2 regions of the Streptomyces sp. NBC_00386 genome follow, and region 2 is predicted to be linked to the other one. Evidence: riboswitches for the same ligand, from Rfam matches in the RefSeq annotation. Region 2 holds a riboswitch; the other holds the start of a gene.

Region 1 (4,206 bases), 600 kb from region 2:
AGTGCGGGAGGGGGACCTCGGGGAGGGTGACGATCACGTGCGTGCCGGGGATCGGGGAGCCGAGGAAGACGGCGAAGGCCAGGCGGATGACGAGGACGGCCGCCGCCAGTTTCACGAACGCGGTGTAGGAGCGGGCCCAGGGGGCGTCGGTGCGGTGAGTGGCCACCACGAACCCCGCCACCGCCATGAGCAGCGCGAGCAGAAGCGGATTCGTGGTGCGGGAGGCCGCCGTACCGAGCCCCAGCGCCCAGATCCACCAGGCCCCGGGGTGCAGGGCGTCGGCCCGGTTCGCGACGGAGACGGTACGCGTACCGCTCGTGCCGCTCGTACGGCTGCGGGGGAGGGAGAAGGGGAGAGCGCGGGGGCGGGAGTTCGGCGACGGCCCCACCGGGTCGGTGCTCGGCGGGGCCGTCGTCTCATCCGCGTTCGCGTCCGGGTCCGGGTCCGGGGCCGGGCGCCTGGGGGCCGACACCCGGGGTTTCCGGTCCCGTTCGGGCAGGGCGGAGCCCCATCGCGCCGTGGGGCGGTCGCCCGTGGAGGCGGTGGGGCGGTCGGACTCGGTCATGACCTGCGCCTAGCCCCTGCGCCGACGGGCCTGCCAGACGGCCGCCGCACCCAGCACGGCCACCGCGGCCGCTCCCGCGAGCAGGCCCACCGAAGGGCCCTGCCGGGTCGGTGCTGAGGTGTGCGGGCGGGCGGACGCGGTCGGTCCGCCGGCCGCGACCGGGTCGCCGCAGCCCGTCCGCGGATAGCCCGTGATGGCGCACAGCAGGGCGTTGGTGTCGTAGCGCAGGGGGCCCGCGACCGCGGCCAGGGCCTCCGCGGTGCTCGCGTCGGGGGAGACCTGGGCGCAGGCGGTGCGCGCGGACGGCGGCTGCTCACCGGACGGCGCGTCGGCGGCCGTACCCGGGTCGATGACCAGGGCCACCCGCTTCTTGCCGTGCCGGGCGGGCGTCTTGGCGCATATCGCGGCGAACTCCCGCTCCCCGCGCGGCTGTACGGCGTGCTGGGAGTCCTCGCTCACCGCGAAGCGGAAGCCCTGGACGTCGCCGTCGGACGGCCGCGCGGTCGACGGACCCTGGGTGGCGTAGGTCCACTTCCCGCCGGTCAGGTCCCAGAAGGACCAGTAGCGGTAGCCGACGGCTCCGGCCTGCCCCGCGCCGCCGAGGACGAGGAGCAGGAGAGCCAGCGCCAGGGCCAGAAGGGGCGCGGTCGTCCGACGGGCGGTCACAGCTGGCGCTTCTTGTTGCGGCCGCTGATCAGGAAGCCGATGCCGATGCCCGCGACCAGGCCGACGCCGACGATCCACCAGACGCCGAGCCCGTTGCCGTCGTCCTTCTTCTCGTCGTTCTTCTTCTCGCTCGGGCTCGCCGAGGCGCCCGCCGCGGCCGGCGCCGGGCCGGTGGCGTTGAGCTGGGCCACGAGGTCCTTGCCGCCGAAGTCGCGCGGGTCGGTGCCGGAGGTGTGCGCGGCGAAGATCAGCTGCGCGTACGCGGCGGGGCCGGACTTGGCCGCCCAGTCCGCGGAGTTCTTCTCCAGCCAGGCGAGCGGCTTCTGCGCGGTCTTCGTCGCACCGATGGCCGACAGGGCCACGACCGCGTCCGCCGTGTTGCCGTAGTCGGGCTGGTCCGCGGCGCCGGGGAGCGCGGACTTCAGGTACGAGGTCTTCGCCAGCGCCTTGGCGAGATAGCCGGCGCCGTTCCCCGCCGCGGTCGCCATGTCGGGAGTGTCGAGGACGTGGCAACCCGTGAGGTCGAACGCGTAGCCGGTCGCCGCCGCGAAGCCCTGGCCCATGCCGGCCGTCACGCCCGCCGCGGTCGCGTCCGCGTTCGCCGCCAGCTTGCCCTTCTTGTCGGGCTGGTAGGCGAAGGCGCCGCCGCCCTCGCCCTCGCAGGGCATCGACAGCTTCAGCAGGGCGTCGTAGGGGGACTTGCCGTCCTTGGAGACGCTCGCGGGCTTCTTGCCGACCGCCTTCAGCGCGCCGATGACGACGGACGTCGAGTTGGTGTCGCTGGGTCCGCCGGCCATGTAGCCCCAGCCGCCGTCCTTGTTCTGCGCGGACTTCAGCCAGGTGACGGCCTTGCCGGTGGCGTCGTCGTGCCCGCCGAGTGCGGCGAGGGCCTGGACGGCGGCCGCGGTGCTGTTGGTGTCGACCTGCGTCTTCGCGTCGCACGCGGCGGTCGCGTCGGCGCGGTACGCGGCGAAGGCACCGTTCGCGCACTGCTGGCCGGTCAGCCAGTCCACGGCCTTCTCGGCGGGCCGCACACCGACGGTGTGCTGCGCGAGCAGCGCGAGCGACTGGCGCCACACGCCGTCGTAGGTCGGGTCGCCGGAGCCGAACAGGCCCGAGGGCAGCGCCACCGAGGGCGACGGCGACGGGGAGGAGTCGGCGGAGGCGGCCGGTGCGACGACCGCCCCGATGACGGCGGTGGCGGCCAGTACCGCTGCGGTGCGGCGAACAAACATGACTCTCCCTGCGGGGAGCCGGGCAGCACCGGGCACGCTGGGGTATCCGGGCGGCTCCGGCTCCGTATCCCTCGACGATGCCGGCCGTCGGCGGGCTGCCGAGGGCGCGAGCCGGTCACGTCCCGTGCGAGGCGATCCGGCTCACCACCGAAGTGGATCACGGTTGCGGGTCAGCGCCGGATTCGCACCGGCTTCTCCTCGTAAGGGTGTGATGACGACGCGCACACTCTACCGGCCGCCCGGATTCCGCCGGGTGTTGCCTGGGGCACGGGCCCGGAGTGACCTGGGCGACATCCGCTAGGTTCGGGTCATGCGAACGGGGAGACTGCTCGGCTCGGGGCGTTCGGCGGACGTCTACGAGATCGACGAGGCGTGGGTGCTGCGGCGGGACCGCGAGGGCTGGGGCGACGCGACGGCCGAGGCGGCCGTGATGCAGCACGTGCGCTCGCACGGTTATCCGGTGCCGGGGGTGCGGGCCGCGACCGGCGGGGACCTGGTGATGGAGCGGCTGTCCGGGCCGACCATGCTGGAGGCCTTCGGCCAGGGCCTGCTCTCCGCCCAGGAAGCGGGCCTCACCCTGGCCAGGCTGCTGCGCAAGCTGCACGTCGTGCCCGCGCGGCTCTCCGCCGACCCCGCCGTCCGTGTGCTGCACCTGGATCTGCACCCCGACAACGTGATGCTCACCCCGGACGGGCCGAAGGTCATCGACTGGTCCAACGCGGAGGAGGGGGCACCCGGTCTCGACTGGGCCATGTCCGCCGTGATCCTCGCCCAGGTCGCCGTCGGCGGCGAGGCGATCGGGGGCGTGGCCGAGGAGACGCTGGAGGCGCTGCTCGACGGGAACGAGGACCAGGTGACCGAGGCGGGACTCGTGGAAGCGGGGTCGCGCAGGGCGGCCAACCCGACGATGAGCACGCGTGAGGTCGGACTCCTGGGCGAGGCGGACGCGTTGATACGGGAGCTGCTGGGCTGAGCGATCGGCTGAGCGCGGGAGCTGTCGGGCTGAGTGATCGGCCGGGGCGGGTGACGCCGGGCCGGGTGATCGGAGTGCGTGGGCTCGGGCGGGCTGGGTGATAGGCCGGGTGTGGGCTCGGCCGGGCTGGGTCGGTGGGGCCGTGTCACACCGCCGTGTAGGTCACCGGGTCGCTGCCCGTCACCGCTTCCGCCCGGCCCAGTTTCACCAGTCGGCGGATGTGGGCCTCGGCCTCGGAGACCGCGATGTTCCGTGATCCGTAGGGGATGTCGGCCCAGGGGCGGTTCCACTCCATGCGTTCGGCGAGCTGCCAGGGCGTGAGCGGTACGGAGAGCAGCGTGAGCAGGCCGGTCAGCCGCTCCTCGTGGTGCGCGAGCAACTCCGCGACCCGGGACGGGGCGTCGGTGAACACGTGCTGGTGGGCGGGGAGGACCTCGGCGGGGGCGAGACGGCCGACGCGCTCCAGGGAGTCGAGGTAGTCGCCGAGCGGGTCGGCGATCTCCCCGAGGCCCTCGATCCCGGTCGCGTAGGGAGGGCGCCCGTGGGTGTCCGGGTCCTCGTAGAGACCGATGTGCGGGGTGATCCTCGGCAGCAGGTGGTCGCCGGAGAACAGACGTCCGTTGCCGGGCAGCCGGTCAGGGTGGGCCTCCTCCAGGTGGAGGCAGACGTGCCCGGGTGTGTGGCCGGGGGTCCAGACGGCACGCAGCCGGCGGCCGGGCAGGGGCAGGAGTTCGCCGGGGACGATCTCACGGTCGGGCAGCGCGGGG
Region 2 (4,206 bases):
TCGGCGACGCCGTGATGGATCTCGTACCCCTCGACATGTTCGCCGAGGGCCTCGCCGACCGGCCGCGTCAGCGTCTTCTCCCGCGCGAACCGCACGCGTACGGGCAGGAGTCCGAGCCCGTCGACATGACCGGCGCGCGACTCGACCTCGTCCTCGATGTGCTGTCCGAGGATCTGGTAGCCACCGCAGATGCCGAGCACGGGACGCCCTTCGGCGGCCCGGCGCGCGATCGCCTCCGCGAGACCGCGCTCGCGCAGCCACGCGAGTGCCTTCACCGTGCCCCGGGTCCCGGGCACGATGACGAGATCCGCGTCGGCCAGCTCCTCGGCCCGGTCCACGAACCGCACGACGACACCCGGTTCGGCGGCCAGCGCGTCCACGTCGGTGAAGTTGGACATCAGCGGGACCGCGCAGACGGCGACCCGCAGGATGTCCTCGCCGACGGGGGAGGAGACGGCCGACTCGCGGACGGCCCCGCGCAGCGAGACGCGCAGGCCGTCCTCCTCGTCGATGCCGAGTCCGTGCCGGAAGGGCAGGACGCCGTAGGAGCGCCGCCCGGTCAGGCCGTGCAGCATGTCGAGACCGGGCTCCAGCAGACTGACGTCGCCCCGGAACTTGTTGACGAGGAACCCGGCGACGAGCGCCTGGTCCTCGGGCGACAGCAGCGCGACCGTCCCGAAGAACGAGGCGAACACCCCGCCCCGGTCGATGTCGCCGACGACGAGCACGGGAAGCCCCGCGTTCCGCGCCACCTCCATGTTGACGATGTCGGTGCGCCGCAGATTGATCTCGGCCGGGCTGCCGGCTCCCTCACAGATCACCGCGTCATACGTGCCCCGCAACTGAGCCAGACAGTCGAGGACGGTCGCCAGGAGTGCTTCCTGGCGTCCCCCGCGCAGCCTGTCCCCGGCGGACGCGGCGGACGCTTCGGCCGACGGCGGCCGCTCCGAGGGTCCGGCCGTTCCGAAGAACCCGCGCGCGCTCATCTCGCCCACCGGTCTGCCCATCAGGACGACCTGACTGGTGCGGTCGCCGCCCGGCTTGAGGAGCACGGGATTCATCAGCGCGGTCGGCTCCACGCGGGCGGCCTGCGCCTGCATGGCCTGCGCCCGCCCGATCTCGGCGCCCTCGCGCGTCACGAACGAGTTCAGTGACATGTTCTGCGCCTTGAAGGGCGCGACCTTGACGCCCTGGCGCGCCAGCCACCGGCAGATCCCGGCGGTCACGACACTCTTGCCGGCGTCCGAGGTGGTTCCGGCGATCAGCAGCCCGCCGCTCATGCGGTGCGTCCCTTCCTGGTGGCCGGAACCCGTCCGGTTCCGGTGAGCAGAATCCGGCCGGCGGCGCTCACGCCGAGCGCGAGCCAGCCGACGCGCCGGGAGAGCCGTACGGCCCGTTCGATGTCGTGGACGTGGACGGCGCGCCCCGCGCCGTTGAGCACGGGCCGGTGCTCGACGCGTCCGCCGTACGAGAGGGTGCCGCCGAGCCGCACACCGAGCGCGCCCGCGAACGAGGCCTCCACGGGCCCGGCGTTGGGGCTCGGATGCTTGCGGGCATCCGCGCGCCAGGCGCGTACGGCACCGCGCGGGTCGGATCCGGCCACGGCCGCGAGGACGGCGGTCAGCCGGGCTCCGGGCCAGCCGGCGACGTCGTCGAGCCGGGCGGAGGCCCAGCCGTAGCGCCGGTGGCGGGGGGACTTGTGTCCGACCATCGCGTCGAGCGTGTTCACGGCGCGGAAGGCGACAAGTCCCGGCACACCGCCGACGGCGCCCCAGACCAAGGCGCCCACGACGGCGTCGGAGGTGTTCTCGGCGACGGACTCGACGACGGCGCGCGCGACGCCGTCGGCGTCCAGCGCCTGCGGATCGCGTCCGCACAGGTGCGGCAGCCGCTCCCGGGCCGCGTCGAGATCACCGGCCGCGAGCGCGCCGCCGACCGCCCGCGCCTCGCGGCCGAGGGAGGTTCCCCCGACGACGGCCCAGGTGGCGGCGGCGGTCAGGGCGACGGAGGCGGTACGTGAGCCGCGTACGCAATGGCTCGCGAGCGCGGCGAGTCCGGTGGCACCGCCGACGCAGACGGCGGTGTGCAGGGCGCCCCACCCGCGGTGGTCCCGCCACAGTGTCCGCTCCACGACCGCGGCGGCCCGCCCGAACGCGGCGACCGGATGCCCTCGGCGGGGATCGCCGAGCAGCAGGTCGCCGAGGAGGCCGGCGGCGGCGCCGTACGCGAAGACGCGATCGGCACGCACGGGGTCAGCCGGCCGTGGGGTGGAGCGGAACCCTCGTACTCAGCGAAACGGGCAACGGGCAGCCGCGCATGGCGATATGTCCTCACTCAGGGTGTCCACGCCCTGGTTCGACGAGACCGGCGGTGAGAGTTCCTGGCTCCCGGGGAGTTTCTTCCCCGATGACAGTGGCGGGACCGCGCCGGATTCGCACCGGCTTCCTCTCATGCCGCCGTACTTGGCTCCGGCAGTCCACCACGGGGTGAGAACGGCCGTCAACTGGCTGTTGACCTGCGGAGGGACAGTGTGCGCAGGCCCACATACGCGTGGGGGCGGGACGGCATACGCGTGGGGTGCGGGACGGTGATCCGTCCCGCACCCCACGCGCGGTACCGCTCGGCGCAGCCCGGTTCCGGGCGGCGCCTGCCGGGCTACTTGGTGATGATCAGGGAGATGCCGTACGCCACCGCCGCGGCGCAGGCCGCGAAGCAGACGTACGCGCCGGTGGCCGCCGCGACCGCGGATCCGCCCTGGGCGGACTCCTTCTTGGAGAGGCCGGCTACGCCGAGGGTGAAGAGGGCGACGAGGGCCACGGTCACTCCGAGGCTGACCCCGAAGACGGACCCGAGGGCTGACCAGTCGATGCTCATGCTGTTTCTTCCTTCGGTTCTCAGGCCACTCGGGACGGCGCCGACGGGTTCGCCGCGGGCTCGGCCGGAGCCGGGATGGTGGCCGTGAGGCCTTCGGCCACGGTGCCGGCCGGGGGCGGGGTGACGGCGGCGATGGCCGTGGTCACCACACCGGCGGGCTCCTCGGTGTCGTTCACGTTGTTGTGGTCGATCACCTCGCGGCGCGAGCGGCGCCAGATCGCGAAGCTCGAACCGACCAGGAACACGGCGACCAGCGTGGTGCCCCAGGCGCCGAAACCGGTCACCCATTCGGCGAGCGCGCCGACCAGGGCGGCGGCGGGCAGCGTGAGGATCCAGGCGACGACCATCCGCTTGGCGGTGGACCAGCGGACCACACCGCCCTTGCGGCCGAGGCCCGCGCCCATCACGGAGCCGGAGACCGAGTGCGTGGTGGAGAGGGAGAAACCGATGTGCGAGGAGGCCAGGATGACCGTCGCCGCGCTGGTCTGGGCGGCGAAGCCCTGCTGCGGCTGGAGGTCGGTCAGGCCCTTGCCCATCGTGCGGATGATGCGCCAGCCGCCCAGGTAGGTGCCGAGCGCGATGGCCAGACCGGCGGAGAGGATGACCCAGACCGGCGGGTCGGAGTCGGGAGCGACGGCGCCACCGGCGACCAGGGCCAGGGTGATGATGCCCATCGTCTTCTGCGCGTCGTTGGTGCCGTGGGCCAGCGAGACCAGGCCCGCGGAGGCTATCTGGCCGGCGCGGTAGCCCTTCTTGGTGGCCTTGGTGTCGGCGTTGCCACTGAGCTTGTACGACAGCCGGGTGGCGAACATCGCGGCCAGACCGGCGACGATCGGGGCAGCGACGGCGGGCAGGAGCACCTTGCCGACCAGGACGTCCCCGTGCACGGCGCCGGTACCGGCGGAGGCGATGGTGGCGCCGACCAGGCCGCCCATGAGGGCGTGCGAGGAGCTGGACGGGAGTCCGACGAGCCACGTCACCAGGTTCCAGAGGATCGCGCCGACGAGGGCGGCGAAGATCACTTCTGGCTGGATGCCGGATTCATCGACGAGGCCTTTGGAGATCGTGTTGGCGACCTCCACCGAGAGGAAGGCGCCGACAAGGTTGAGGGCGGCGGACATGGCCACCGCGACCTTGGGCTTGAGTGCGCCGGTCGAGATGGTGGTGGCCATCGCGTTGGCGGTGTCGTGGAAACCGTTCGTGAAATCGAACACGAGAGCGGTGACGATCACGATTCCGAGGAGGAGCGTGATGTGTTCCATTTACCCAGGCTTCTGTTGGACGTCAGTGGCAGGGGGACCGTAGGCAACCTGGGTGAACGGAAGATGAACT

Evidence for each region. A riboswitch is a leader RNA that binds a small molecule or an ion and turns the genes downstream of it on or off. The one in region 2 is predicted to bind cobalamin.
Region 1: it holds a riboswitch for cobalamin, as region 2 does, so the genes downstream of both, OG780_RS28930 (prenyltransferase/squalene oxidase repeat-containing protein) here and OG780_RS31555 (cobalamin biosynthesis protein) in region 2, are expected to answer to the same signal.

What each region holds. Positions count from the first base shown of each region.
Region 1 covers NZ_CP107950.1:6,591,841-6,596,046, forward strand. The annotation lists gene OG780_RS28920 (energy-coupling factor transporter transmembrane component T) at 1-565, opposite strand, end outside; gene OG780_RS28925 (SCO2322 family protein) at 575-1,231, opposite strand; gene OG780_RS28930 (prenyltransferase/squalene oxidase repeat-containing protein) at 1,228-2,466, opposite strand; cobalamin riboswitch at 2,559-2,704, opposite strand; gene OG780_RS28935 (phosphotransferase) at 2,777-3,439, shown strand; gene OG780_RS28940 (MBL fold metallo-hydrolase) at 3,585-4,206, opposite strand, start outside.
Region 2 covers NZ_CP107950.1:7,195,100-7,199,305, forward strand. The annotation lists gene OG780_RS31550 (cobyric acid synthase) at 1-1,280, opposite strand, end outside; gene OG780_RS31555 (cobalamin biosynthesis protein) at 1,277-2,248, opposite strand; cobalamin riboswitch at 2,356-2,496, opposite strand; gene OG780_RS31560 (hypothetical protein) at 2,656-2,874, opposite strand; gene OG780_RS31565 (inorganic phosphate transporter) at 2,895-4,136, opposite strand.